2 regions of the Brenneria nigrifluens DSM 30175 genome follow, and region 2 is predicted to be linked to the other one. Evidence: predicted binding sites of a transcription regulator. Region 2 holds the regulator's gene; the other holds the start of a gene.
What was found. Region 2 encodes PhoB, which activates phosphate uptake and scavenging genes when phosphate is short. Its sites were predicted from a motif close to CTGTCATAAAACTGNCNNAT; they were not measured.
Positions count from the first base shown of each region.

Region 1: the regulator PhoB is predicted to act here: its motif matches at 5,911-5,930, upstream of pitA (inorganic phosphate transporter PitA).

Region 1 covers NZ_CP034036.1:4,718,893-4,734,438, forward strand. Annotated here, with positions in the region: gene prlC (oligopeptidase A) at 1-634, shown strand, start outside; gene rsmJ (16S rRNA (guanine(1516)-N(2))-methyltransferase RsmJ) at 648-1,400, shown strand; gene EH206_RS22185 (NAD(P)/FAD-dependent oxidoreductase) at 1,498-2,811, opposite strand; gene uspA (universal stress protein UspA) at 2,910-3,350, opposite strand; gene uspB (universal stress protein UspB) at 3,907-4,242, shown strand; gene pitA (inorganic phosphate transporter PitA) at 4,328-5,839, opposite strand; gene EH206_RS22205 (BaiN/RdsA family NAD(P)/FAD-dependent oxidoreductase) at 6,120-7,310, shown strand; gene EH206_RS22210 (Ail/Lom family outer membrane beta-barrel protein) at 7,406-7,885, opposite strand; tRNA gene EH206_RS22215 (tRNA-Pro) at 8,324-8,400, opposite strand; partial or broken gene EH206_RS22220 (transcriptional regulator UhpA) at 8,521-8,628, shown strand; gene eptB (kdo(2)-lipid A phosphoethanolamine 7''-transferase) at 8,744-10,420, opposite strand; gene ligB (NAD-dependent DNA ligase LigB) at 10,543-12,258, opposite strand; gene gmk (guanylate kinase) at 12,581-13,204, shown strand; gene rpoZ (DNA-directed RNA polymerase subunit omega) at 13,259-13,534, shown strand; gene spoT (bifunctional GTP diphosphokinase/guanosine-3',5'-bis pyrophosphate 3'-pyrophosphohydrolase) at 13,553-15,546, shown strand, end outside.
Region 2 covers NZ_CP034036.1:3,630,709-3,646,254, forward strand. Annotated here, with positions in the region: gene EH206_RS17040 (cobalamin-independent methionine synthase II family protein) at 1-273, opposite strand, end outside; gene phoR (phosphate regulon sensor histidine kinase PhoR) at 513-1,835, opposite strand; gene phoB (phosphate response regulator transcription factor PhoB) at 1,863-2,552, opposite strand; gene sbcD (exonuclease subunit SbcD) at 2,770-3,996, shown strand; gene EH206_RS17060 (AAA family ATPase) at 3,993-7,676, shown strand; gene rdgC (recombination-associated protein RdgC) at 7,823-8,734, shown strand; gene EH206_RS17070 (methyl-accepting chemotaxis protein) at 8,790-10,580, opposite strand; gene ppnP (pyrimidine/purine nucleoside phosphorylase) at 10,926-11,210, opposite strand; gene aroL (shikimate kinase AroL) at 11,366-11,887, opposite strand; gene EH206_RS17085 (type II asparaginase) at 12,068-13,117, opposite strand; partial or broken gene EH206_RS17090 (multidrug ABC transporter permease/ATP-binding protein) at 13,395-13,631, opposite strand; gene EH206_RS17095 (alpha/beta hydrolase) at 13,797-14,948, shown strand; gene EH206_RS17100 (SpoIIE family protein phosphatase) at 15,057-15,546, shown strand, end outside.

The DNA of each region.
Region 1 (15,546 bases), 1.1 Mb from region 2:
GTTCGGCCACGGCCTGCACCATATGCTGACGCGGGTTGATACCGCGGGCGTGGCCGGCATCAGCGGCGTGCCCTGGGACGCCGTCGAGCTGCCGAGCCAGTTTATGGAAAACTGGTGCTGGGAGCCGGAGGCGCTGGCCTTTATCTCCGGCCATTATGAAACCGGCGCGCCGCTGCCGCGGGAACTGCTGGATAAAATGCTGGCGGCGAAAAATTATCAGGCGGCGCTATTTATCCTGCGTCAGCTCGAATTCGGGCTGTTCGATTTCCGCCTGCATGCCGAATTCGACCCCGCCAAAGGCGCGCAGATTCTGCCGACGCTGGCGGAAGTCAAAGCGCAGGTCGCCGTGGTGCCAAGTCCAAGCTGGGGACGCTTCCCGCACGCGTTTAGCCATGTCTTCGCCGGCGGTTACGCGGCGGGTTATTACAGCTACCTGTGGGCCGACGTGCTGGCGGCCGATGCCTATTCCCGTTTCCAGGAAGAGGGGATATTCAACCGCGAAACCGGCCAGTCTTTCCTGGACAATATATTGTCGCGCGGCGGATCCGAAGAGCCGATGGAACTGTTCAAACGCTTCCGCGGCCGCGAGCCGCAGCTGGATGCCATGCTGCACCACTACGGTATCAAGGGATGAATGGCAGCAAAGGATGAAGATCTGCCTATTAACCGAGGAAGGCGCCGATCGCGGCGCCTTGCCTTTGCTGGCCGAGCGCTGGGGATTGATCGCCGATCCCGGCGCCGTTATGGCGCTGGCGCTGACGCCGGAACGTCTGGAACTGCGTAAACAGGACGAACCCCGCCTGGGGGCGATCTATGTCGATTTCGTCTCAGGGCCGATGGCGCACCGCCGCCGTTTCGGCGGCGGACGCGGCGAAGCGGTCGCCAAAGCGGTCGGAATCAAAAAGGATTACCTGCCCGATGTGGTCGACGCCACGGCGGGGCTGGGGCGCGATGCGTTTGTTCTCGCCTCATTAGGGTGTCGGGTGCGCATGCTGGAGAGGAATCCCGTGGTGGCGGCGCTGCTGGATGACGGATTGCGGCGCGGCTATCAGGATGCGGAGATCGGCCCGTGGCTGCGCGAGCGGCTGACGCTGCTGCACGCCTCCAGCCTGCACGCGTTAGAGGATATCACCCCGCTCCCCGACGTGGTGTACCTCGATCCGATGTTTCCCCATCGACAAAAAAGCGCGCTGGTGAAAAAAGAGATGCGGGTGTTTCAATCACTGGTAGGGAGTGACGACGACGCCGATGAACTGCTGGCGCCCGCCCGGCGCATCGCCAAAAAACGCGTGGTGGTAAAACGGCCGGACTACGCCCCGCCGCTGGCGGGGGTGCCGGCGCAGTCCATGCTGGAAACCAAAAGCCACCGCTTCGATTTTTATCTGCCGCTGGAGCGGTAATCGCGCGGCGTTGCCGCCTTCGGGAGCGCCGCTCACAGGTCACCAGGCGGTTTTTTATTGTCGTTGCCGCACAGAACGCGCAAACAGAATAGGGTCATTACCTCTCGCTGCGCGCCCGCCATCTCTCTCTCGCCAGATAACCCCGCACCCCGATATCAAGAAACGGCCGCGGCGGTAAATAGCCGGCCTGCCCAAGCGACTGCATATCGCCAATCAGCGGATTATCCTCGCCCAACGCAAAATCGGCCAGGATACGCCCCGCGGCGGTCTGTTTCGACAGACCCGAGCCATTGCAGCCGGCGGCGGCATACACATTGTCCGCCAGCTGTCCCCAGATCGGCGCGCCGTTTCGCGTAACGCTAATCAGGCCGGACCAGGTATGCGCCATCGCCACATCTTTCAACTGCGGGAATATCCGGGCGAATATCGCCGCGTGACGCCGCGCATGGCGCCCGGTTTCCAGCGCGCCGGTGGTCAGACCCGGCGTAAAATTCACCTGCTCGCGGATCAGGAAACGGCGATCGCGCGTGTAGCGCAGCGTGGCGCCGGCCAGGGCATTGACCGGCGTAACGCCCCAGTCGGCCATGTCGCCGACGCGCTGGAGCTGCTGCGCATTGAGCGGTTCGGTCAGGGTAGCGAAGGTCGCTATCGCGAATAGCCGCCCTTTAAACAGCGGCAGGCCGCGCGCCGCGCCGTTGATCGCCATCATCAGCCTGCGGGCGCGGATCTCGCCGTGCGGCGTTTCCACATGAATACGCGCGCCGGCGTCAATGCTCAGCGCCGGTGAGTTCGCGTAAACGGTAACGTTTTCCGGCAGGTACGCCACCAGTCCCTGCATCAACGCCGCGGGATTAAGCAAAATACAGTTTGGGGTGTAGACGGCCCGATGATAAAAATGGGTGCCGAGACGACGGGCAAGCGCGTCCTTCTCCACAACCTGATAGGCTTCGCCAAGATTGTCAAGCTCACGGACATAGGCATCGATCAGCCCGTTGAATTTCGGGCTCACCGCGCAGTGATACTTTCCGGCGCTGCTCCAGTCGCAGTTGATCCCATGGCGCGCCACCCGCTCTTGCAGATGGGAGACGCCAAATTGCAGCAGGCGCCGGTAAGCGGCCGCTTTTTCCAATTCGGCGGTCGAACTGCCGATGTTATGCGGCAGTTCGATCGCGAAACCGGAATTGCGCCCGGAGGCGTTGTCCCCGATCTCACCCGCATCGAGCAGTACGATATGTTCATCAGGACGCTGTTCGGCGAGCCGCTGGGCGAATGCGGTACCGGCGTAGCCCGCGCCGATAATCAGCCAGTCCGCCGTGGTTTTCCCCTGCTGCTGCGGATAATCCAGCTTATCGCCAATGATTGCCGACCAGCCATTAACACTCTGATCAAAAGGTAAGTGCTTAATTTTCATTATGATGTAAGCCTTAAACTGCTTGTCATACAACAAAAGGCACCGCCCGCGGGCCGTGCCTTTTGTCAGCAGAACAGGTCGCCGGACAGCGATGATTTTTATTCGTCGTCGTCGTCTTCCCGCAGCGGAACAATCAGCATATCGATATGAACCGTGTTAATCAGCTGACGCGCGGAAGACATAAGCTTGCTCCAGAAATCCTGATGGTGGCCGCAGAGCACCAAATCCATATCGTATTTCTTGATGGCATCCACCAGAACCTGCCCGAGATCGCCGCTACCGCTCAATGTTTCGGTAATAGGGTAACCGGCATTCTGAGAAAGCTCGGTCAACGCATTCTGCGTTTCTTCAGAGATCCGTTGCTGCATATCGCCCAGATTGACGTCGATAAGCCCGGTGTAGAGATCGGAATAATTCACATCGACATGAATTAAAGACACTTTCGCGTTATACGGCCTCGCCATGGAGACCGCCTTTTCCACTAACACTTTGCTTTCCGGAGAAAGGTCAACAGCAATAAGGATATGTTTGTAAGCCATAATAAGACTCCTTCCGTAAAGACTAATGATGGGTCAGCAGATTTTCTCCTGCCAATCTGATACTTAACAGCGGATTATATGATAACACCCCGCTGCATTATGGTTATGTTCAGCAGATCACAACGGCGCGCTTTAGCGAACGACGGCTGAAAACACCAGATTATGACGACCTAACATTTTGATTCTTTCATCAAAGATCCGTTTTTAATCCTGTCAATGATATTGATAAGTGTAGTGGAAAGCGCTTATTTTTGCGGTCAAATCACGCAGTTTCTTCTTCAATTCAGGGCATTACCACAGAGAAAATTGTCTACTGCGCCGATTTTGCTGTATCTGTAGCAAAAAAACAGCTTCCTCCTCTACAATAAAAGTGAGGGCGATCCATCCTCAAGGGAAGAAAATAACCATAGGGTTAACCGTGATGCATTTGGTCATCCGGGCGCACTATAAAATCACGTGAAAACGTGTGGCATAAATATTCGCAGCGGTGTCATTGGCAAAACCTGCACTGCCATCGCCACCGGCGAATAGCACAATCGGGAACCGGGAGGGAAGCATGATCAGTACATTTGCGCTTTTCTGGGCTTTATGTGTTGTCTGCATCATCAATATGGCTCGATATTATTCCTCATTACGCGTATTACTGCTGATATTGCGCGACTGCGATCCGCTGCTGTATCAATACGTGGATGGGGGCGGTTTCTTCACATCACATGGTCAGCCAAGTAAACAGATCAGACTGGTGCGCTATATCTACGCCCAGCGTTATCTTGAGCATCACGATCCCGAGTTTGTGCGCCGCTGTGAAAGGGTGCGGGGTCAGTTTCTGCTCACCACGGCCCTGTGCGGACTGGTGGTTATCAGTTTGGTGGCGATGCTGATCTGGTATTGAAATAATGAACAGGTACTTAAAATAAAAAGGCGATCCGGTTAAGCATCGCCTTTTTTATATTTTATGACGGCAGAAAGCCTTATCGCTAAATAAGTTTTAATGCCAGCCAGTACAAAGTGCCGGACAGCAGCAGCGATACCGGCAGCGTCAGCACCCAGGCCAGCAGGATATTTTTCACCGTTTTACTCTGCACGCCGCCGCCATCGACGATCATCGTCCCGGCAACCGCGGAGGACAACACGTGAGTGGTGGAAACCGGCATCCCGGTATAACTGGCGACGCCAATCGACAAGGCCGCGGTAACCTGCGCCGAAACGCCCTGCGCATAGGTCATTCCTCTCTTGCCGATTTTCTCGCCGATGGTGGTCGCTACCCGTTTCCAGCCCACCATCGTACCCAGTGAAAGCGCGAGGGCGACGGCGATAATGATCCAAATCGGCGCGTACTCGATAGTCTGCAACAGGTCTTTACGCAGGTTGCTCAAATAGCGTTTGTCGTCGGACGGCGTTTCCGGCAGCTTGATAATCCGATCCATGGTATCGGCAATGCACATCAGCAGCCGGCGAACCTTGCCGCGATCGTCCGCATTCAGCTGCTCGTAGCTTTTCAGATTGCTCAGCAGGCTCTGAGTCTGCTCGATGGCGATCATCACGCGGGAGCTATCGCAGTAGAACTCGACCGCGCCGTTGCCATTTGCCGGAATGGTTTTTTCCGGTGACGGAATTAACGGCGGCGACAGATCGATGACATGCGCCAGCGCCGGACCGTGCTGCTGATAATATTCCTGTAGGTTGATAACGGAATCGCGGGTACGGCTGATGTCATAGCCGGAAGCGTTCATATTGACGATAAACCCGGCGGGCGCCACGCCAATCAGCACCAGCATGATAAGACCGATGCCTTTCTGACCGTCATTGGCGCCGTGTGAAAAACTTACCCCGATGGCGGATAAAATCAGCGCGGTGCGCGTCCAGAACGGTGGTTTGCGTTTGCCATCCTGCTTTTCGCGATCGCTTGGCGTGAGGTGTACGCGCTTGCGTTTTTTACTATTGCTCCAGAAACGGCGCAACAAGAAGACCATCAGACCGGCGATAATCATCCCCACAATCGGCGATAAAATTAACGACAGGAAAATAGCGATCATCTTGGGAACATTAAGCGCATCCACCACGGAGGTATCGGTCAGCAGAGCGTTGGTTAAACCGATACCGATGATGGCGCCGATCAAGGTGTGCGAACTTGAGGCCGGAAGCCCGAAATACCAGGTCCCGAGATTCCAGATAATGGCGGCCAGCAGCATGGAAAAGACCATCGCCAGACCGTGAGCCGAACTCACATTCAGCAATAAATCCGTGGGAAGCAGGTGGACAATGGCGTAAGCAACGCTTAATCCCCCCAGCAGCACGCCGAAAAAGTTAAACACGCCCGCCATAACGACGGCGAACTGCGCGCGCATGGCGCGGGTATAAATAACGGTAGCGACTGCATTGGCCGTATCGTGGAAGCCATTGATAGCTTCATAAAACAATACAAACAACAGAGCCAGTATCAACATCAGGCCGGTGTAGTAATCCAGTCCGGCAAATAAATGTAGCATAAGCGTTAGGCCATTTAGTGGTCATGAACGCGGCGCATTATCTGCGACAAGCGGGGGCGGGGAAAAGGGAAATATGACTTTTTTTTGACTTAGGGGGTAATGAATTATGGCGATCTATTCACTTAATATATAAAAATCAACAAATTATACATTTTTACCAAAACACGCAAATTGTTACGCTGGCATCCGGCGGAAACGGACACTACAATTTGCCGCCCGCAGGTTGCAGGCATTCATAGCTGGATAGCCACGCCCAGAACCCATAACCGGAGAGATCATGGTGGAACAGTTTGACGTTGTCATTATCGGCGCCGGCGCGGCGGGGTTGTTCTGTGCCGCGCAGGCGGGGCAGCGGGGATTGCGCGTTCTGCTGCTCGACAACGGCAAAAAGCCCGGGCGTAAAATTCTGATGTCCGGCGGCGGGCGCTGCAACTTTACCAATCTGTACGTCGAACCCGCGGCTTATCTTTCCCAGAATCCCCACTTCTGTAAATCCGCCCTGGCGCGCTATACCCAGTGGGACTTTATCAGCCTGGTGAATAGCCACCATATCGCCTACCACGAAAAAACCCTCGGCCAGCTATTTTGCGATGACTCGGCCCAGCAGATCGTCGATATGCTGCTCAAGGAGTGCGAGCGGGCCGACGTCGCGCTACGTTTGCGCAGTGAAGTGGCGGCGGTGGAAAAAACGGGCGATACGTTCATATTGCAATTGGCCAACGGCGCGGCGCTGCATAGCCCGGCGCTGGTGATTGCCAGCGGCGGCCTGTCCATGCCGGGCCTGGGAGCGACGCCGTTCGGTTATCAAATCGCCCGGCAATTCGGGTTAAACGTCTTGCCGACGCGTGCCGCGCTGGTGCCTTTTACCCTGCATAAACCGTTGCTGGAACACCTGCAGACGCTATCCGGCGTCTCCGTACCGGCGGTGATAACCGCGGAAAATGGCGTGACGTTCCGGGAAAACATCCTGTTTACCCATCGGGGGCTTTCCGGTCCTGCGGTGCTTCAGCTCTCCAGCTATTGGCAGGCGGGCGAGTGGGTAACCATTAATTTGCTGCCTAATCAGGATATGGCGGCGCTGATTAATGATGAACGGCTGGCTCATCCCAATCAAAGCCTGAAAAATACCCTGTCGCAATGGCTCCCCAAACGGCTGGTCGAATGTCTGCAAACGCTTGGGCAATTGCCGGATGTCACGCTGAAACAGCTGAACGCCGCCCGGCAATTACAAATCGAGAAAAACATCAGCCAATGGCGGGTGCAGCCCAACGGCACGGAAGGCTACCGGACGGCGGAAGTCACGTTGGGCGGCGTGGATACCCGGGAGCTGTCGTCAAAAACCATGGAAGCCAATAAAGTACCGGGCCTCTATTTTATCGGGGAAGTGGTCGATGTCACCGGCTGGCTCGGCGGCTACAATTTTCAGTGGGCCTGGAGTTCGGCCTGGGCCTGCGCCCAGGCGCTGCCATGACGACGGCAACCGATCGCTGGAGAGCATTACGAGGCGTAGTGCGGGAGATAACCGACAGGCCGGAAAGCCCGCCGGTTAATCGATGAGGCGGCCAATCAGAAGCGGTAACCTACCCCAACGTTGAAAGCATCGATACGGGAGTCGTATATTTTTGTCCCCTCGTAACCGACATCAATCACCCAGTTTTCAACAGGGGCGATTTGCACACCCACGCCGTAGGCAAATTTGGATTTCTTTTCGCTGCCGGATTCACTATAAAATGGCTCGGAGTATTTCCAGTCCACTTTACCGTAGCCAATCCCCGCCAGACCATAGATGCTCACGATATCGTTAAAACGGTAAGACGGCCCTACCAGCAGGGAGTAATATTTGGCCTTATCACGCTCGTGGGAATCAAACTCCCGATCGTAAAAGTCCTCTTTCGCCCCCATATAGGTGAAAGAACCAATAATACCGAGAGCGGAATCACCCTGATAATGGTACTTGGCGGTAACACCTTTCAGATCTTTGAAACCATCAACATTCGCCTGCGCATAGCCTAACGAGACCGTCTGCGCCGCGTGAGCGGCAGACATTCCCATAACGCAGGCAACCAGGGTAGAAAGCAACAGTGGCGTTTTTTTTCTTTGTTAGGCCGTGGGGATTTTGGTGTGATACAAATTTAAGTATCCAACATTGCGCATACCAGGGCGACTCATCAGAAAGGAGTTGGTTAGCCCACGGCCAAATCTCGGTAGCAAGAAACGCGGCATGGTGGATTTCTGTAATTTTGATTGATGGTGTCGATATCAATCTGTGTTGTCCGGGTATTGGTGGTACATGCTCCCGGCGCATGGTCAGAGGGGTGTTATATGGCGAGGCATAACTAAGCGTATAACTAAACTTCCCGGCTGTAAACGGGGTACACCGATAGATAACAGGCAATAAAAAACCCGCCAATCCAGTCAGGATGCGGGTTTCTTGGTACTTTCCGGCTGTATCCGTCTATTCCTGACGCTTACCGAAAGTCGATTTGGTCGGTGAGAGAGGATTCGAACCTCCGACCCCTTCGTCCCGAACGAAGTGCGCTACCAGGCTGCGCCACTCACCGAGTGCGGGCGCATATTACTGCTACCCTATTAAGGCGTCAATCCCTTTTTAGAAAAAGGATTATGGCTGTTGGTAAAGTATTCAATGCCGAACATGCGGGTGGTCGGCGAGTTTGGTTCCGGCCGCGAAGCGCGCCGTGGCGACGGGCGGCCGCTACCTCACGCCGGACGTGGCGCTGAAACTGGCGTCCTCCAGGCAGGATCCTATGACCCGCCGCGAAAAACAGGTTCGCCGACAAAGAACAGCGTAATCCGTCATGCCCGCAGGCGAGGCATATCTTGTAATCCGAGAGGCCGTAACCTGCCTACTACCGCAGGTGACGGCCTCTTTGTGCGTAACTCTGGTTAACTTCCCTTGTGGCACCAGTTGTTTTTCGGGTTGATGCCGCCGTCCGGCGAGGTATAGCCAATGCATCCCAGGATGGTGTCGAACAGCTCTTCGTGGCGGTGCGTTTTACCTATCCGCTGTTGCGCCTTGAGCCGATCGAAGGCGTTAAGATTATTGGGGTCGGCCAGGAATGTATCCGATGCCCAGACTATCATCGGCGATCGGAACTGCTCCGGCGGCGCCATATGGCGCGGCGTACCATGCAGGTGATGGTTATCATCGATGGATTCACCATGATCGGAGGCATAAAAGACCAGCGCTTTTTTATCCCGCACCTGATTAATCACGTTATCGATAAAGCTGTCGGTATACAGCACGCTGTTATCAAACGCGTTAATCAGCTGCTCGCGGGAACAGGAGGCGTCCACCCCCATGCATTCCGGCTGATAGCGGGCATAACTGCGGGGATAACGCATCGAATAGAGATAATGGGACCCCTTGGTATGCAGCACAATCAGATGCTTGCCGCGTGGGTAACGTTCCAGCGATTCCTTAACTTCATCCACCAGCAGCATGTCGTCCACCGACTTGCCGTCGTTGCTTTTTTCCGACGCAATCATTTCGCGAAAAGAGTAGTTGTCAGCTTCGATACTGTTATAGAACCAAACCTCGCTCTGCATCGCGAACAGCTCGGACGTAAACCCCAGCTCCTTGAGTACCGCAAAGATATTTTGCTCCTTCAGCGTACGTTGAGGGTTGTCTTCCGTACCGCCTTCGCGCACAAACATGCAGCGCATGGAAAGCTTGGTCGAGGTATCGCAGGAGTGACCGCGGAAGGCGACCAGATTTTTTTCTTTCGACAGTCTGGGCGTGGTGTCGCGCTCATACCCCAACAGCCCCATATGATCCCAACGGGTGGTTTCACCGATGATAAAGACCACGTAGGTGTCATCAATCCCTTTGGGCGGGACATAGGTAAAGTGCTTGCCGGGATCGAACAAATTCGTCGAGTCCAGGCTTTCGTCATATTTCGTGTAGGCGAACAGCCCCAGCGCGGAAAGCCAGTTTGACGGCAAGTAGGAATGCGCCACCACGCCGCCATAGCTGGGTAAATCAACGTTGGAAAATTTTTCAGAGACCGACTGGGCTCGGTCCATATAGCGGATCGGCAACCACACCAGCGCGATGACGGCCAGTAAAATCAGCACCGGCGACAGGCGCTTTCCCGGCGATTTCAGCTGTTCAATCAAGGTATGGCGTAATTCGTTTTTCCAAATCAGCAACAAGGGCAATGCGCTGACCGCCAGCATCCACAGAATAAAATGGAGGCCGATAACTTCTTTGGAAAGGTCAATGTCCGTGGTCATGACGGCGGCAATAATGCCGTAGCCGATAACTACATTGTAAAAGCTCATGTAATAACTGGCGGCGACGGAAATAAGGACCAGCAGCGAAGCCACGATGCGATAAAAATAGCGCCCGCCCAGCGAAATAATGCGCATAAGAAAAAAGGTAGACAATATACAGGCGGCCAGTTCAATCATCGCCGGGAGAAATTTTGATATTTGCGTGCCCGTGACGATGGAAAAAGAATCAAACCGTCGATAAAAGACCGAAAGATTAAGGAAAAAACCGATATATATTGCCAAGACTAACGATAACTTAGGCTGTGAAAACGTGGGACCAAACTTCATCGCGTCAAATGCTCCGACAAAACTTATTTATTATCCGAAGCTGTAGGACAACGTCATAATGGGGGAGTTCAGTACCGCAGCGCGCGTTTTGCCTGTGTCGGTATAACGACAAAGCCGTTACACTACCGCTTAGCGGCGCCCCTTATATTTTTTATTCCCTCGTTACCCAGCCAGGCAATAAGCTCAACCACCGCCGGATGATGCAAAAAAGCCATGATCTCTTCAGCCCGCTTGGCGCCTATCCCCGGAAACTGCCGCCACTGCAACGCGCTAAGCTGTTGCAACTGCGGCCAGCTTATATCCTCCAGCACATTCCCGGCCGAGCGCGGCAAGGGAAGACCCAGCGCCATCAGCCAACGCGCCAAAGGCTGCTGACGAGCCTGCTGTAAATTGTCATAAAGGTTATTGGCCTGCTTGATGCCAACCCCCTTCACGTCCTGTATCTGTTCCCTACTCAGCGCCAACCATGACGCCACGTCACGCAATACGCCCTGTTGCGTCAAGCGGCGCCACATCCCCTCGCTGACGCCTTTAAGATTCAGCCCGTGCTCGCCGCTGAGCCAGGTCAGCCGTGCAACCATCTGTTGCCGACAGGCAAGGCTGTATTGAAAGCAACTGAGAGAATGAAAATCACCCTCCGGCGGCGGAATGACCGCGGCGCGTTCTGCAACCCGCCACACCACCTTGTCCAGCCGGGGGATACCCTGCCCGGCCAGACTGATGGCGATCTGATCGCCGGGCAGGACATCCCATTGCCGCCAGCGCGATAGCGACCCCACGTTGACCCGGCGCACCGTCTTGTCATCCAGCCGCAGCGGGTTGAGCCTCAGCACCACGCTAATCCTGCCGGTACGGCCGATGGCAAAATCAACGCCGTTAACCTCCGCCACCTGCCGCACCGGCGGATATTTCCAGGCAATGGCCCAGTCGGCCGGAGTATTTCGCCAATAGCGCCCCTGCGGTTCTTTATCCTGACGGATCACCACGCCGTCGGTGACAAAGGGCAAGGGATGGCGAAACCAGCGCTCCCGCCAGCGTTCGGCCTCCTCCAGCGAGGAGATGCGATGCGTATAATCGGCCGTCATGGCGAACCCCATCGTCCGTAATCCCTCAAGGCGCTCGGGCAGCGCGGCCGGGCCGTCTGGCCACTCCCAGATAAAAACGCCGATGCGCGGCAAAACGGATGAAGACTGACGGCGGCGCATCTCCCCGGCAACCGCCGCCCGGGCATTGATTCCGCCTTGCAGATCCTGCCGATGGCCGGCCACCTTAAGGAACAGCTCCCCCTGTAGCACCAGCGTGGCGGGCGCCCCGCTCAGTTCGTTGGGGATATCCGCAATATTCAGGACTTTTTGCGTCCAGTCCTCTCCTCGCCAGCCGTTGCCCCGGCTGATTGCCGACGCCAGTTTTCCCTGTTGATACACCAGCGTTACCGCCACGCCGTCAATTTTGGGCTGGATCCAGACATCCTGATGCTGTTTTATCCATCGTGACAGTTGCCCGCGGTCGGATAGCTTTTTCAGGCCGGTATGCGCCACCGGATGCGCCTGTTTGCCGCTGTCCGGCAGGCGAATGGAAAAACCCGGCCCGGCTGGGTGAAAACAACGCCGCCAGTGCTCCAGCCGGCCGCGCAGTTGGTCGTAAACCTCATCCTCCACCGCACTGGTTCCCGCCTGATAATAAGCGTCATCCCATTGCTCCAGTTGCTGGCGCAGCATCAGCATCTCTTTTTCGGCTCGGCCGACCGACCAGTCAGGACAAACGGGCGCGGCGCTTAACGGCCCGCCGGCCACCCCCGCCAATATTACGCTGACCAACCGTGTGAACCAGCAATTCATATGACCTCCCCCCTGAGTGCGAACCGCGCACGGCAAGTACAGCGCGGTCGCCGACGTAAGACGAGGGAGAAAAACCAACAATGCAAAACGCCCCGCAAAGTTTTTGGCCGTTTTTCATCGGTATCAAAAACCACCGGAATCGGTTGCGCAAAGCGTCAGGAAAAGGTTGGCAGCGGGCGTTTCTGGTGGCATAAGGGTAGAACATTCTGCGATGCCGCTTATCACCGCGCGACTGATGGCATATTGCCGTGTATAATGTGAGGAAATGCACGTCTTGCTGCATCCATATCAATAATTAATTGCAATTAATAAAACTCCAATTATGGCCCAAGGCACGTTATATATCGTTTCCGCTCCCAGTGGGGCTGGAAAATCAAGTTTGATTCAGGCGCTATTTAAAACGCAGCCGCTTTATGACACCCAGGTATCGATTTCCCATACCACACGGGCCAGACGACCGGGGGAAAACCACGGCGAACACTACTTCTTCGTCCCGGTTGATGAATTCAAACGGATGATCCGGGAAAATGAATTTCTGGAATATGCGGAAGTTTTCGGCAATTACTACGGCACGTCCCGGCTGGCCATCGAGCAGACGCTGGCGTCCGGCGTGGATGTTTTTCTGGATATCGACTGGCAGGGCGCTCAGCAAATCCGCAGCCAGATGCCGCAGGCGCGCAGCATTTTTATTTTGCCGCCGTCAAAGGAAGAGCTGGCGCGCCGCCTGCGCGGCCGCGGTCAGGACAGCGAGGAAGTCATAGCCCGCCGTATGGCGCAGGCCGTGGCCGAGATGACACACTACGCAGAATATGATTATTTGATTGTTAATGACGATTTCGATTTGGCGTTGCTCGATCTGAAAACCATTATTCGCGCTGAACGTCTGCATTTAAGCAGGCAAAAAGTACGGCATGACGCATTAATCACCAAACTATTGGCAGACTGACGGCTCTTTCAGTATGATGCCCAGTCATTTTATTTCCCTGTGGAGTAGCACATTATGGCACGCGTAACTGTTCAAGACGCTGTAGAGAAAATTGGTAATCGTTTTGACCTGGTGTTGGTCGCTGCTCGTCGCGCCCGCCAGATCCAGACCGGCGGTAAAGATCCGCTGGTTCCTGAAGAGAACGACAAATACACGGTGATCGCCCTGCGGGAAATCGAAGAAGGCCTGATCAACGCCCAGATCCTGGACGTTCGTGACCGCCAGGAGCAGCAAGAGCAGGAAGCCGCGGAAATTCAGGCGGTTACCGCGATTGCTGAAGGCCGCCGTTAATCAGACCACGAGTCGCCCTTGTATCTTTTTGAAAGCCTTAATCTGCTGATTCAACGTTATCTGCCGGAAGAGCAGATTAAACGTTTACGGCAGGCTTATCTTGTCGCGCGTGATGCCCACGAGGGGCAGACTCGCTCCAGCGGCGAACCCTATATCACTCATCCGGTTGCCGTCGCCTGTATTCTGGCCGAGATGCGTCTCGACTATGAAACGCTGATGGCCGCGCTGCTGCACGACGTGATAGAGGATACGCCCGCCACCTATCAGGACATGGAGCAGCTTTTCGGCAAGAGCGTCGCCGAACTGGTGGAAGGCGTTTCCAAGCTGGACAAGCTGAAGTTCCGCGACAAGAAAGAGGCGCAGGCGGAAAACTTCCGCAAAATGATCATGGCGATGGTGCAGGATATCCGCGTCATTCTGATCAAACTGGCCGACCGTACCCACAATATGCGCACGCTGGGTTCGCTACGTCCGGACAAGCGCCGCCGCATCGCCCGCGAAACGCTGGAAATATACAGCCCGCTGGCGCATCGGCTGGGTATTCACCACCTCAAGACCGAGCTGGAAGAGCTGGGTTTTGAAGCGCTCTACCCCAACCGTTACCGCGTCATCAAAGAAGTGGTCAAGGCCGCCCGCGGTAATCGCAAAGAGATGATCCAGAAAATCCTCGCCGAGATTGAAGGACGTCTGACCGAAGCGGGGATCGCCTGCCGGGTAAGCGGCCGCGAAAAGCATCTCTACTCCATCTACTGCAAAATGCACCTCAAAGAGCAGCGTTTCCATTCCATTATGGATATTTACGCCTTTCGGGTGATCGTCAAGGAGCTGGATACCTGTTATCGCGTGTTGGGCCAGGTGCACAGTCTGTACAAGCCGCGTCCGGGCCGGGTAAAAGACTATATCGCCATTCCCAAGGCCAACGGCTATCAGTCGCTGCATACGTCGCTGATTGGTCCGCATGGCGTGCCGGTGGAAGTGCAGATCCGCACCGATGATATGGACCAGATGGCGGAAATGGGCGTGGCCGCGCACTGGGCCTATAAAGAAGGCGAAAGCAGCACCACCGCTCAGGTTCGCGCCCAGCGCTGGATGCAAAGCCTGCTGGAATTGCAGCAGAGCGCCGGCAGCTCGTTCGAATTTATCGAAAGCGTTAAGTCCGACCTGTTTCCGGACGAAATGTACGTTTTCACGCCGGAAGGGCGCATTGTGGAGTTGCCGGCCGGCGCCACGCCGGTGGACTTCGCCTACGCCGTGCATACCGATATCGGCCACGCCTGCGTCGGCGCCAGAGTCGACCGCCAGCCCTATCCGCTATCGCAGTCGCTGACCAGCGGACAGACCGTGGAGATCATTACCGCGCCGGGCGCCAGACCGAACGCCGCCTGGCTGAACTTTGTGGTCAGTTCCCGAGCGCGCGCCAAAATCCGCCAGATGCTGAAGAACCTCAAGCGCGACGACTCCGTCAGCCTGGGCCGGCGGTTGCTGAATCATGCGCTGGGCAGCGGCCGCAAACTGTCGGATATCCCGCCCAAGAATATTCAGCTTGAGCTGGACAGAATGAAGCTCGCCACGCTGGACGATCTGATGGCGGAAATCGGACTGGGCAACGCCATGAGCGTGGTGGTGGCGAAAAACCTGCTCAATGAACAATCCCAGTTGGATAACACCGGGCCGCGCAAACTGCCGATTAAAGGCGCCGACGGCGTGATGGTCTCGTTTGCCAAATGCTGCCGCCCCATTCCGGGCGATCCGATTATCGCTCACGTCAGTCCCGGTAAGGGTCTGGTTATCCACCACGAATCCTGCCGCAATATTCGCGGTTACCAGAAAGAGCCGGAGAAGTTTATGGCGGTGGAATGGGATAAGGTGACCGAGCAGGAGTTTATCGCCGAAATCAAGGTGGATATGTTCAACCACCAGGGCGCGCTGGCCAATCTGGCGGCCGCCATCAATACCGCCAATTCAAATATCCAGAGTATCAATACGGAAGAAAGGGACGGCCGCGTATACAG
Region 2 (15,546 bases):
CCCCTGATCAGCTTCATAGCGTTCAACGCCGTTCAGCTCGGCAAAAAAGTCAAAATGCCACCAGCTGCGGCGCAACTCGCCATCCGTCACCACCTGCAGGCCCGTTTCGCGCTGCCGCTCGACAACTCGCAGAATTTCCCGATCTTCTATTTGCCGCAGCTGCAACGCATCAATCTTACCGGACTGATACTGCAAGCGGGCCTGCTTGATTGCCGCCGGGCGCAGCAAACTGCCGACGACGTCGGCACGGAATGGGGGAAGTGTTTTAGCCATGGTCGCTCCTGGTTGCCGGCCCGCGCCCTGATGGGCGATGGCGGCGAAATAGTGGAATAATGGACAGCGTGCGTGATAGTCACCGACGGCAACTATTCAGACATCTGGACGTCTAAATTCCCCGTATGCTGCCACGCGCCCTGTTCCCCGGCAATTGAAGAATTTTCACCGTGATTGAATAAATTTCAAGTTTATGCCCAACCCCCCGGCTCAAGGTTGAGCAATGGCGTCCGCCTCCGTCAGGCTGAGGGTTTCACGGTATTTTCAGCCGCGGAGGCAGGCGCAATCAGCCGATTAGGCAGCGTAAACACAAAGCGGGAACCGGCTCCCTCCTCACTGAGGATCTCCAGCCGGGAATCATGGTGGCTGAGCGCGTGTTTGACAATCGCCAGTCCTAACCCGCTGCCGCCGGTCTGGCGCGAACGCGCCTTATCGACGCGATAAAAGCGCTCCGTCAGGCGCGGCAGATGTTCAGCGGCGATCCCCGCCCCGTTGTCGCTCACCTGAAACTGCGCGCCCTGCGGCGTTTTCTGCCAGCAAACCTCAATGCGCGTGCCCGGCGGCGTATGGTTAACGGCATTGTAGACCAAATTGGAAACCGCGCTGCGCAGCTGTTCTTCGTTGCCGAAAATCTGCAGCCGCTCATTCACCCGAAAAACCAGCTCGTGGCGATCCTGACTCAGCGCCTGGGCTTCACGCTGCAAGACGCGCAGCATCAGCGGCATATCCACCTTCTCGTTCAGATCGATCGCCGCCGCCGCTTCGATACGCGATAACGTCAGCAGCTGTTTTACCAGTCCGTCCATACGCCGCGTCTGCTCCTGCATGGTATTCAGCGCCTTGCTGCGCAGGGCGTTGTCCAGCGTTTCATCCTGCATCATCTCCAGATAGCCCTGCAATACCGTCAGCGGGGTACGCAGCTCATGGCTCACATTGGCGAAAAAGTTGCGTCTGGCGCCTTCCAACTGGTGCATCTGCGTAATATCGCGCGCCACCATCAGCAGTTGCCCTTCCGAATAGGGCATCACGCGGAATTCAACGTGGTGGGCGTTATTTAGCTGCAGCGTTAGCGGACGGCTGAAATCCCGCCTTTTCATATAGTCGGCGAATTCGGGATAACGCAGCAGGTTGAGGATATTCTGCCCGTTATCTTCCGGCCAGCGGAAACTGAGCAGGTGTTGCGCCAGATGATTACACCAGAAAATGGCGCCCTCTTCGGTGGTGATCACCAGCGCATCCGGCAAGGATTCGGCGCCGCTGCGAAAACGCTTAATCAACAACGCCAGCTCGCGCCGCCGCCGCCGGTTGCGCAGTTGCATCTGATAAAGACCGTAGAACAGCGGTTCCCAGCTCCAGCGTCCGGGCGGCGGGGTCATGCTGCGATCGACCCAAAGCCAGTAGGAGAGTTTAAGCTGGTTATAAAAATTCCAGCACAGCGCCGCCAGAACGGCGGCTAACAGAAACCAGGGCAGATAGCCGAAGATCAATCCCAGTAACAGCGCGGGCAGACAAAAAAAAGCCAGCTCCAGCGCCAGCCTTTTCCATGAGAGAGGTTCTAGCACGTTAATGTTTCTCCGCTACGACGACCTTCAATAACGCGTTGAAAAACGATACCCCGTTCCCCGAACGGTCTGCACCATTTTATCATGCCCGCTGGTTTCCAGCGCCTTGCGCAAGCGGCGGATATGCACATCAACGGTACGATCTTCAACATAAACGTTAGTGCCCCACACATGATTCAGCAACTGCTCGCGGCTGTAAACCCGCTCAGGATGCGTCATAAAGAAATGCAGCAGTTTAAATTCCGTGGGCCCCATATCCAGCGCGAGCTCTTCCGTCGTCACCCGGTGGGAGGAGGGATCGAGGCTCAATCCGCGCATTTCAATCACCTCTTCAACCGCCATCGGCGAAATGCGGCGCATCACCGCCTTAATGCGCGCCACCAGTTCCTTGGGGGAAAACGGCTTGGTAATGTAATCATCCGCGCCGACTTCCAGCCCGCGCACGCGGTCCTCCTCTTCGCCGCGCGCGGTCAGCATCATGACCGGTATATCGCGGGTAAGCGCCTCGCGTTTCATATGCTTGATAAACTGCAGACCCGAACCGCCCGGCAGCATCCAGTCCAGCAGCACCAGCTCTGGAAAAGGCTCCGACAGTTGCGTTACCGCGCTGTCATAATCTTCGGCCTCGACTGGCTGATAACCATTCTGCTCCAGTACGAAGCATACCATTTCCCGAATCGGTGCTTCATCTTCCACGACCAATATGCGTCTAGCCATCATTAATCCTGCCATTAATCATCGTCGCCGTTGCATGCGGGAGGCATTATGCGTCAGTTTTGTGACAGATTTATTAAAAGCATTTTTTCAATCCCGCACAATAACAGTCCGACGCATTTTCGAGCCGCTTTCCAAACTTTCGGTTTTCGCCACGACACTGCCCCGATGGCTGTTTATAATCAAGCGCATTGCGATTACATGCCGTTCAGGGAGTTCCATGCGTATTATCCACACCGCCGACTGGCATCTGGGGCAGTATTTTTACACCAAAAGCCGGGCGGCCGAACATCAGGCTTTTCTGCACTGGCTGCTGGAACAGGTCGAACAGCAGCAGGCGGATGCGGTAATAGTAGCAGGGGATATCTTTGATAACGGTTCGCCGCCGAGCTATGCGCGGGAAATGTACTACCGCTTTGTGGTCGATATGCAGCGCACCGGCTGCCGGCTGGTGGTGCTGGGAGGTAACCATGATTCTGTCGCCACGCTGAACGAATCGCGGGATCTACTGGCCTGCCTCAATACCCGGGTTATCGCCAGCGTCGACGGCGACGTCGACAAACAGGTGCTGGTGCTGGAAAACCGCCGGAATCAGCCCGCTGCCCTGCTGTGCGCCATCCCTTTTTTACGCCCGCGCGATCTGATCGCCAGCCAGGCCGGGCAATCCGGAGATGAAAAACAGCAGGCCTTGCTGGACGCCATCACCACGCATTACCGCCAGTGTTACCAGTCGGCCTGCCGGCAGCGCGATATTCTGGGGCTGCCGCTGCCCATCATCGCCACCGGGCACCTGACCACCGTCGGCGTCACCGCCTCCGATTCCGTACGCGATATCTATATCGGTACGCTGGATGCGTTTCCGGCGCAGGCTTTTCCACCGGCGGACTATATCGCCCTCGGCCATATTCACCGCCCGCAGCGGGTAACGAAAAGCGCGCCCATTTACTACAGCGGCTCCCCCATTCCGCTGAGCTTTGATGAATTAAGCAGCCGGAAATCGGTTTATCTGGTGGATTTGGCGCCGGGCGGCCCGCCGACGGTAGAGGCGCTCCCGGTGCCGGTCACCCAGCCGATGCGCCTTATCAAAGGCGATCTGGCGGAAATAGAACGGCAGTTGGCCGCCTTCAGCGACTATCAGGGCGAAAAGCCGGTGTGGCTGGATATTGAAATCACCACGCAGGATTATCTGAGCGATATGCAGAAACGCATTCAGGCGCTGACCGACGGTTTACCCGTCGAAGTGCTGCTGTTGCGCCGCGCCCGCGAACAGCACCTGCAGGCGATAGTCCGCCAGCAGAAAGAGACGCTGAACGAGTTGACGGTGCACGAGGTTTTCGAACGCCGGCTGGCGAGCGCCGCCGATCTGGAAGAAAGCCGTCAGCAGCGCGTACGCACGCTGTTCGATCAGGTTATGGATGAATTGGAAAATAGCGAGCACGGCGCATGAAAATACTCAGCCTGCGGTTAAAAAACCTCAATGCCCTGAAAGGGGAATGGAAAATTGATTTCACTCGCGAGCCCTTTGCCAGCAACGGCCTGTTCGCCATTACCGGCCCCACCGGCGCGGGGAAAACCACGCTGCTCGACGCCATCTGCCTGGCGCTGTATCACGCGACGCCGCGGCTGAAAAACATTTCCGCCAGCCAGAATGAGCTGATGACCCGCAACACGGCGGAGTGCCTGGCCGAAGTGGAGTTCGAGGTCAAAGGCGTCGGTTACCGCGCCTTCTGGAGCCAGCGCCGGGCCAGAAACTCCCCGGACGGCAACCTGCAAACGCCGAAAGCCGAACTGGCGCGCATGGATGACGGCACGATCCTGTGTGAAAAGCTGACCGAAAAACTGGAGATGACCGCCGCCATCACCGGGCTGGATTTCGGCCGCTTTACCCGCTCGATGATGTTATCGCAGGGGCAATTCGCCGCCTTTCTGAATGCGGACGCCAACGAGCGCGCCGAACTGCTGGAGGAACTGACCGGCACGGATATATACGGGCTGATTTCCGAGCGCGTTTTCGACCGGCACAAACAGGCCAGAATCGCCCTGGATACCCTGCAGGCGCGCGCGGCGGGAATCGAACTGCTGAATGACGAACAGCGCCGGCAGTTGGAGGCGCAGCTGTCATCGTTAACGCAACGGGAGCAGGCGCTGATTAGCGAGCGAGAGCAAGCGCTAACTTATCAGCGCTGGTTTGAACAACTCGCTCAACATCAGCAAGCGCTGACGGCCGGCAAAGAACGGCTCGTCGCGGCGGAGGAGGACATGCGCCAGGCGCAGCCGGCGCTCGAACGCCTGACGCAAAGCGAACCGGCGGAAAAACTCAGGCCGCTCCAGCAGGAGCGGGACCGTTACCACGCCGAGTCCGCGGCGCTGCAAAAGCAGCTCGACGGCCTGACGCAACATCGGCTAACCCAGGAGAGCGTCCTGCTGGCGCTGCGCCGGCAAGAGGATAAAACACAGCAAGAACAGCGCCGGCAAGCCGACTACCGCCAGCAGCAGGAGACGCTGATCGGCGAACGCATCATTCCGCTGGATCACCAGATCAACACCCTGCGCCAGCAGCGGGACAAACAGCAGCAGGAACTGGAGCAAACGCAGGCGCGCCAGCAGGAGGATCGCCGCAAGCTGGAACAAGCGGAGCGGCAGCGCCAGTCCGCCAAGCAACGGCTGGAGCAGATCCACGACTATCGCCGGCGGCACCCTCATCATCAACGCTGGGGGGAATACCTTTCGCTGTGGCGCGCACAGTTTCAGCGGCAACGGCAGTTGGTTGAGGAGCTGGCGAACCTGCGCCAAAAACAGGCGCGCTATGAGCAACAGGCGGAACAGCTGAATCTGGAAGCGGACAAACTGACCGCCCAGCGCGGCGGACAGCACGGCGCGGTCAGCCATGCTCAGCAACAGTTCGACCAGCATCAGCAGGCGTTGCAGGAAGCGGACGACCGGCAGCCGATTAGCGATCTGTACCAGCAGCTTAACCAGTCCATCGCCCGGCGGCCCGATCGCCAGCGCCTGGCCACCCTCGGAGAGCTGTTCCGGCAGCTCGGTTCGCGCAGGGAGCAGTCGGCAACCCGGCAAACGCAGCTACAGGAACAGCGCGGCCGGTTGCAGGAACAGCGGCAACGGCAAAGTACGGAGCTTGAGCTGCGCCGTCAGCATCTGGCCGAGGTGGATAAAAATCATCAGTTGGAAATACGCATTGTAAAGCTGGAAGAGGAAAGGCGGCGGCTACGGCCGGGCGAAGCATGCCCACTGTGCGGCTCGACGCACCACCCGGCGGTCGAACGCTATCAGGCGCTGCAGACCTCGGAAACCGAACAACGTCTGCTACGACTGAGCCAGGAGGTCGGCCAGTCAGAAAGCGCGCTGGCGCACGTCGAGGCGCAACTGGCGGCATTGCAACAACAGCTTGACCAGTTGCAGCACGATCGCGGCCGCATGGATGAGGAATATCAGACGTTACTGCAACAGTGGCGCGAGGTCAGTGAGCGCTTACCGGGGGATTACGCCCCCGAGCAATTCGCCGAATTAACCGCGTGGCTGGCGCAGTGCGAAACCCAGGAACAGCAGATTCAACGGCAGATTGCGCTGCGCGAGCAGGCCCAACGGCAACGGCAGGAAAGTAAGGATTCACTGACCAATGCAAATACCCTGCTGCAACAGACGGAGCAGCAGATAGCGCTGAACACCCAACAGCGGCAAACGCTGAAGAATGCCCTCTCCGAGCTGCGGCAAGCGCAGCAACAGAGCGCGGAGCAGCAGGAACAGCATCGGCAGGAAATGGAAAAAACGCTGGCGGATTTCTCCCTTGGCGTGCCGGAGACGGCGCAACAGGAGACCTGGCTGGCGCAACGCGCCGAAGAGTGGCGGGTCTGGAAAGAGGCAGAGCAGGAACAGCAGCAGCTATCGAACGCCGCTGCGGCGCTGGAAGCGGAGCGTCAGCATCTGACCAAAACCATCGAGCTTGGCGAACAGCAGCTGTTGGCGTTACGGCGACAGCTGCTGTCGCACGCCAACGCGCTGGAGGAATCCCAACGGCAGCGGCAACAGCTTTTCGGTGATAAATCGACGGCGGAAGTCAGCGCCCAACTGCGTGAAAAAAGCCGGCAGTGCGAACAGGCCGGCCGGGAAATTCAGGCGCAACGCCAGCAGGCGGAGTCGTCGCTGGACCGCCTGACCGGAGAATTAACCGGCGTACAGCAGCAACAGACCCGCGTCGCCGCGCTGCGCCAGCAGGCAGAGCAGGATTTCGCCCAGGCGTTGCAACACAGCGTTTTCGCGGATGAAGAGGCATTTCAACGCGCCTTGCTGGATGAACGCGAGCATAACGAACTGCGCGAGCGCAAAGAAAAACTGCATCAGCAATGGCAACAGGCGACCGCGCTGTATCAACAGGCGGAGCGGCTTCTGACCGCCCATCGGCAACAGCGCCCGCAAACGCTGGCGGCGGAAGCCGCCCTGCCCTGGGTGCAACACAGGCTGGGCGAATTAAATGAAACGCTGAAAAGCAATCTTCAGCAGCAGGGGGAAATGCGCCAGCAATTAACCGCCGACCAGCGCCACCGCCAGAATCAGCAGGCGCTGCTGGCGGAAATCGACCAAAGCCAGCGGCACTATGACGACTGGAGCTGTCTGAACGAGCTGATCGGCTCCCAGAAAGGCGATAAGTTCCGCAAATTCGCCCAGGGACTGACGCTGGATCATCTGGTGTATCTGGCCAACCGGCAGCTTGTCCGTCTGCACGGCCGTTATCTGTTGCAGCGCCAGACCAATGACGAGTTGAAGCTACAGATCGTGGATACCTGGCAGGCCGACGCGCTGCGGGATACCCGCACGCTTTCCGGCGGGGAAAGTTTTCTGGTCAGCCTGGCATTGGCGCTGGCGCTCTCCGATCTGGTGAGCAATAAAACCAGCATCGACTCGCTGTTTCTCGACGAGGGCTTCGGCACCCTGGATGCGGAAACGCTGGACGCCGCGCTGGACGCCCTCGATAACCTCAACGCCGGCGGTAAAACCATCGGCGTCATTAGCCACGTCGAAGCGATGAAAGAACGCATTGCCGTACAGATTAAGGTCGCCAAGGTTAACGGCCTGGGCATCAGCCGGCTGGCGCCGGAATTTGCGCTTTAGTTCAGGCCTCGGCCGACGCGCATGCGCCCTGAAGTATGACGGGGATAAGCTGATTTTGTTCTGCATCGCCCGGCCGAATTCGTTATCATGCGCGCTGCATTAATGAACCCGCGTGCAAGCCTGCGCGCCCAGTCAGGGATAACACCATGCTGTGGTTTAAAAATTTAATGATTTACCGCCTGAACCGCGACGTCGTCCTGTCGGCGGATGAGATGGAAAAACAGTTAAGCGCCTTTGCCTTCACGCCGTGCGGCAGTCAGGACATGATGAAAAGCGGCTGGGCGTCGCCGATGGGCTCCCACAGCGATGCCTTAACGCACGCGGTTAACGGACAGATTGTTATCTGCGCCCGCAAAGAGGAGAAGATCCTGCCTTCGCCGGTGATTAAGCAGGCGTTGCAGGCCAAAATAGAGCGGCTGGAGGCGGAACAGCACCGCAAGCTGAAAAAAACCGAAAAAGACGCCTTGAAAGACGAGGTGCTGCACAGCCTGCTGCCGCGCGCGTTTAGTCGCTTCAGCCAAATCTGGTTATGGATCGATACCGTCAACGGCCTGATCATGGTGGATGCCGCCAGCGCCAAGAAAGCGGAAGACACCCTGGCGCTGTTGCGCAAAACCCTCGGCTCGCTGCCGGTGGTGCCGTTGACGATGGAAAATCCCATCGAGCTGACGTTGACCGAATGGGTGCGTTCCGGTACTCCTCCCGCCGGTTTCGCCCTACAGGATGAAGCCGAGCTGAAAGCGATTCTGGAAGACGGCGGCGTGATCCGCTGCAAAAAACAGGATCTGGTAAGCGACGAAATCGCGGTACATATCGAAGCGGGCAAGCTGGTCACCAAACTGGCGCTGGACTGGCAGGAACGGGTACAGTTGGTGCTGTCGGACGACGGTTCGCTGAAACGGCTGAAGTTCTCCGATACGTTGCGCGAACAAAACGATGATATCGATCGGGATGATTTCGCTCAGCGCTTCGACGCCGACTTTATTTTGATGACCGCCGAACTGGCGGCGCTGATCGCCAACCTGATTGAAGCCCTGGGCGGCGAGGCTCAGCGCTAGCCTCGGCGTTTATGCCGTGCGCTCGCCGCCGCCCTCGCCGCGGCGGGCAGGCTGATTACACGCGGAAGTGCCCTACCGCCGCGCTCAGGTCTTCAGCCTGGGACTGCAACGCCGCGGATGCGGCGGCCGACTCCTGAACCAGCGCCGCATTCTGTTGCACCATTGAATCCAACTGCGCCACCGCCTGGTTGATTTCATTGATGCCGCGCATCTGCTCATCCGCCGCATGGGTGATTTCAGACATCACCGAGGTTACCGTCGAGACGCCGCCAACAATTTCATTCATGGTATTGCCGGCCTGGCGAACCTGAACCGAACCGGAGGTGACGCCGGCGACCGTAGACTCAATCAGCGTTTTAATCTCTTTCGCCGCCTGCGCGCTGCGCTGCGCCAGATTGCGCACTTCCCCCGCCACCACGGCGAAACCGCGCCCTTGCTCGCCGGCGCGCGCCGCTTCCACCGCCGCGTTCAGCGCCAGAATATTGGTCTGGAAGGCGATGCCGTCAATCACGCCGATAATGTCGCCGATTTTACCCGACGCGACCACGATATCGTCCATCGTCGCTATCACGTCCGAGACCACTTTTCCGCCGCTGCCCGCGTCTTTCGCCAGCAGCAGGGCTTTGTCATTCACCTGCCGCGCAGAGCCCGCGGACTGCGTGACCCCGGCGGAAATCTGCTCCAGCGCGGCGGCCGTTTGCTGGATGCTGGAAGCCGCGGACTCAGTGCGCGACGATAGGTCATTATTGCCGGCCGATATTTCATTCGCCGCCAGCTGTAGCGAGGCGCTGATATCGCGGATCTGAATCATCACCTGGCCGAGCTTGTCGATAAAGATATTGAACGAACGCGCGATCTGCGCCACCTCATCATGCCCGTCATCAGGCAGGCGCCGCGTTAGGTCGTTGTTACCGTTGCTGATATCGTCCATCGCATCGCGAATCAGCAGCAAACGCCGCAACGTCGATGTCACCAGTACCCCCAACACCAGCGCGCCGAGTACGGCGATCGCCAGCAGCGTACCCACCGAGGTAAGCAGCAGAGAGCGCATGCCCGCGGTGGCCTCCGCTTTATCCAGCGCCACCAGGACATACCAGTTCGTACCGCGGATAGGCTGGGCGAGCGCCAGCTTCGCCGCCCCGGCAACATCAACGGCAAGCGGATGCGCGGCCGTCAGCAGCGCGGACAGACTAATACCCGGCGCAATCTCGGCGATGTTTTTCAAGGTAAGGCTTTCATCCGGGTGGGCGATAATCGTGCCGTCCTGCGCTATCAATACGCCAAAGCTGGCAGGGGTAGGATTGATTGACTTCACGTTTTCAATCACGCTCTGCATCGTCAAATCACTGCCGGTCACCCCCTTGACCCTGTTGCCGTCCAACACCGGGACCGCGAAAGAAACAATCAGCTCTTTGGTGGATACATCGATATAGGGCGCGGTGACAATCGGTTTGCCCTCCTTCACCGCCTGTTGATACCAGGGGCGAACCGTCGGGTCGTAATCGGCGGGGATGCCGACGGCGTCGGAAAATTTCGCCGTTTTATTCTCGTATCCCATATAAACATTAATAAAGCCGCCCGCGGCGGCGATCTGCTTAAATAGCGGCACCGGATCCTCATCCGCCAGCACGCCGTCGTGCAGCGAGGTAATCATCCGCGTATTGGATTCCACCCACTCGCCAATCGCCATGCCGTGACTGGCGGCCACCGCATGCAGCATACTGTCGATAGACTCCTCGTTAGCGTTATTGGCGATGGTGTGATTAAGAAAAGTATTAATGATGAGAGAAAGCACCACAATGGTCGTACAGGCCGCCAAAATTCGGGCGCGTGTCGTTTTCAGCATAGGAAAGCTCCCGGCGCAGGAAAGTAATGAGAGTCATAACGGCACCATAAAATAAAACTTGAGTTCACCCGCCGGGCACGGCCGAGGGTTATCAGGATAATGAAAGAGAAAAAGAGTGGTGGGATCCAGCGGACTTAACGCCAGAACAAGAATTATCCAATTGATTTATATAGAATAATTTATCACCTTATCAAAAAACGCCATATTTTCAGCAGATAAAATCCGTTTCCATGCATAAGAAAAAGCTATTTAAAAACAGCGTCGCGCTGCGCGCTTATATTAAAAAAGCGGCTTGGCGTTAATCAACGCAAAACCGCTTCGTATTTAGGTATAAATAATGAGAAGCTACAGGTATTTACAAAAATAGGCGGAAGACTCCGCCACCTGTAAGTTGAATTCACTCTGCGCCGGAACGAAAAACGACTCGCCGGGCATAAAAACCTGCCAGTCAGGGGCGCCCGGCAACAAGACCTTCAGCGCCCCGCTGATCACCGTCATCTCTTCCGGCTGACCGGTGCCGAAGGTGTACTCTCCGGCGTCCATGACCCCGACGCTGGCACGCCCGATACTGCCGCTGTCAAAACCAATGGATTTCACTTTCCCTGCAAAATACTCGTTTACCTTCAACATAGAGCGGCACCTATAAGTTGGAAAAAATCAGGAAAATTCATCTTAAAAGCTGCAATAAGCCGCTGTCACTATCTATTCAATGAAAGTGCGTTGTCGGTAGCATCGACCGGCGATTATTTTACCAGTCAAGGGAAAACACTGCACCGCGGGAAGGATTAGGCTGCCGATAAACGCAGCATCCGCATCACATTCTCCACGATGATCGTCGGATCCTGCGTCGCATCGATGACGTGGTGAGCCACCTCGCGGTAGAGCGCCTCGCGGGCGGCCAGCACGTCGGCCATTTCCTCGGCGATCGGCCGCCCGGTAAGGGTCGGGCGCTGATGGTCCAGCGGGCTGGCCTCCAGACGCCGGGCCAGTAATTCGGCCGGCGCGTGCAAATAAACAACCGAGCCCTTGTCGCCCATAAACCGCCGGTTCAACGCCGACAGCACGATGCCGCCGCCGGTGGCGACCACGCGACGGCAGGCGGTCACTTCCTGCAATACCCGGCTTTCCCGCTGACGAAAACCCTGCCACCCTTCTTGCGCCACGATCTCGGCAACCGTCATCCTGCCGCTCTGCTGCATAAAAAGGTCGGTATCGATAAACTCGTATCCTAATGCCTGCGCCAGTCGGCTTCCTACGGTGGTTTTACCACAACCTCTGGCTCCAACCATAAAAATGGGCTGTGTCATTTAATGACGTATCCTTGTTTTCGTCAGGCCCGTTCTGAACGGCGTGGTTCTGCCGGCGGGTTACTCATATTTATTCGAAGGATGAATCATACCGGTAAAATTCGCGAATATAAAATCCGCTTATAGAAGAAAAAACCCCGCAATAAATCACGGGGCTATGCTATCCACCAGCCACAAATATCAGTAGGTGTGGAAATATTCCTGAATCACCGCCGGATTGCTGGTTTTGGTCAGCGCCAGCATCAGCAGAATGCGTGATTTGGCCGGGTTCAGCGAATCGGCGACCAGTCCGGGCTGGGAAGCATCCGGCGGCACGATACCGCTGCCGGTGCGGCTGGCGCGAACCACGACGATACCTTTGCCTTCCGCTTTGCGAATACCGGCACCGCTGCGTTTAGACACGCTGCCTGCGCCCATGCCGGCATAGACGATGCCTTTCACGCCGTGCGCGATGGCTGCGTCATACATATATTCCGGGTCGTCCTGATAACCGTAGATAATATCCACCGCCGGCAGTTTTTCCAGGTTGCTTACGTCGAATACCGAACGGGTGGTATGAATTTTATCCAGGCGATTCTGGAAATAGATTTTATCGCCGATAATCACGCCAAGGTAGCCCTCTTCCGGCGCTTTAAAGGTATCCAGCGTAGAGGCGTTGGTTTTGCTGATAAAACGGGCGGAACCGATACGGTCGTTCAGCACCACCATCACACCGCGGCCACGGGCATTTTTATCCGCCGCCACTTTAACCGCGCCGTACAGGTTCATCGGGCCGTCGGCGCTGATTGAGGTCGCCGGGCGCATCGCCGCGGCGAAAACCACCGGTTTGTCGCTTTTTACCGTCAGGTTCATAAAGTAGGGAGACTCGTCGAGCGTGTCCGTACCGTGGGTGATCACCACGCCGTCCACATCGTCGCGGGCCAGCAGTTCGTTGACTCTTTTGCTCAGCTTCAGCAAAACGTCGGCGGTCATGTTCTCGCTGCCGATATTGGCGACCTGCTCGCCGCTAATATTGGCGAGCGTTTTCAGTTCCGGCACCGCATTGATCAGCGTATCCACGCCCAATGCGCCGGCTTTATAACCCGTGGTTTGCGTGTTGGCGGCGGCGGAACCGGCGATGGTCCCCCCGGTCGCCAGAATCACCACGTTGGGCAGGTTTTCCGCCGCACTCGCCAGGGCGGGAAAACAGACCAAAACGAACACAAACAGCGAACTAAATATCCTTTTCATACCTATCCGACCCAATATGTTTAAACGGCAGGCCTCTGCTCGAAGGCTGCCGGTGAGTGATAAATAATATCCTGCCTGTCGGCCGAGACTGGCCGACATCGGCGCTTATCATGCCCCAGAGCTCGGCGGCTGTATAGCTTTGGCTATAAAATCATTGACATAGGTTAATGTTATCCTTTCCGTTCATCGTTTGATCTGCGCGCCGGCACCCTGACTTGCCTGGTCGCGCGCGGCGCCCTGCGGCCCGATCATTTGTCCGAAGAGATGGAAATCGGTAAGTTAGCACGATGCCCTGCACCAGCTCGGGCAGGCGGACAAACGCCAGGGTGATATTACGAATGTCGCTGGACGGGCAGGCAAGCAGTTGCGCATTGCCAATCTGTTCTATGCGCGCGATATTGGTATCCAGAATGCGTTTAATAAACTGTCCGCGCAGGCGATAAACAAAATGGCGCCCCGGCGTCGTCAATGCCAGTTGCGAACCCAATGTCGCCGCCATCAGCAATAGCAGCAGCTCGATAGCATTCTTTTCTCGATAATGGTGGGAATCGCACGCAGTGTAATCGGACGGGAATTGATATCAAGAATAATTCTCATATCCCCTAAATAATTCAAGTTGCAGGACAAAACGTTGTCGTTTCAACCCCCCTTACGGGCCGCCGCCTTGGCGGCGATTTTTATGAAAACACTCTCCGGCCTGAGCGTCGTCGCCGGCCTGCTTATCCTGTCAGGCTGCGCGGGCAGGCAGCATGACATTACACCGCTTGGGCAAACGACCTTTGCCCGCTATCAGCAGGAGACCGCCCGCTGGGTTGCGCAGCACCGCGCCTTTCAGAGCGCCGATAAAAACCTTGAGCTGGCCTGGAATACGCCGCAGGAAATGCGCCCGCCCGGCAAGCCGGACAAGGGAATTTTGCTGGTTCACGGGCTGGGGGATTCTCCCGGTTCATTCAACGACATTATGCCGCGGCTGGCGCAGCAGGGCTTTCTGGTCAGAACCGTGCTGCTGCCGGGGCACGGCACCCGCCCGGCGGATCTGCTGCATATCACCGTCGACGATTGGCGCAGAGTGGTCGCCGAGCAGACGGCCATTCTGCGCCATGACGTGGATGAGGTCTATCTGGGCGGCTTTTCCACCGGCGGAAATCTGGTTTTGGAATATGCGCTGAATCACCCGGAAATTAATGGGTTGCTGCTGTTTTCACCGGCGATAAAATCCGACGAACGGTACGATTTCCTCACGCCGCTGCTTTCCGTCTTTAGAGACTGGATACTCACACCCCGGCCCGGTTATCCGCAGCAGTTGATAACGCGTTATATGGTGGTGCCGACCAACGGTTTCGCCCAGTTTTACCATTCCAGCGCCGCCGTGCGCAGGCTGCTGGCCCAAACCGCCTACGACAAACCGGTACTGATGGTGCTCACCGAGCATGACTCGGTGCTGGACACCCCCTACCTGCTTGAGCTATTCGAGCGTAAATTCACCAACCCGCACAGCAGGCTGATCTGGTATGGCGACCGGCCCGCGGGCGCGCGCTCGCCGCGCGTGCTGACCCGCAGCGACTATTTGCCCGAGTGGCGCATCAGCCAGTTCTCCCATATGTCGATACTGTTTTCGCCGGATAATAAACAGTACGGCGAGTCAGGCTCGATCATCGTCTGCGCCAACGGGCAAACGCCGGCCAGCCGGCAGATCTGCCAGGACAGAAACCAGCTATGGTATTCGGACTGGGGCTATCAGGAAGAGGGCAAAACCCACGTCCGCCTGACCTTCAACCCTTATTTCGACTGGCAAACGCAGGTGATGAATCAGGTGCTGGAGAGCGAATAGTCGGCCAGCGACAGGCGTCGGACTCCCCCTGCCGCGCGCCATGTCATAATTCGGTCATTAACATCGTTTATTTTTTGTACCAAGGACGATTAGCTGACCAGGACAATCATGACTTCCACCGCTGTTTCACGCGCTCAGCAAGGTATTTGGGGTCCGCCCAAAGCGCTGGCTCTATGCATTTCGACGCCCGACGTCTCCCCGGATATCAATAACGCCGAGGTGCTGGATATATTCAGCAAACACAAGGAGTTGGTTAGCCTGCCGGTAGTGGAGAACGGCCGGCCTTTCGGGCTGATCAACCGCCATATCTTTATGTCCCAGATGTCCCGCCCGTTTTTCCATGAGCTGTACGATAAAAAGAGCTGCATCGCTTTTATGGATAAAAATCCGCTGATTGTCGATGCCGAGACATCGTTGAATGACGTCGCGGCCCAAACCGTTATCAGCGGAGATAAGTCGCTGACCGACGGTTTCATCATTACGGAAAACGGACGCTATATCGGCATCGGTCTGGGGATCGACCTGATAAAGGCGGTTTCCGATATGCATTCGCAGCAGCACCAGCAGATTATGCAAAGCATCGAATACGCCAGAGTAA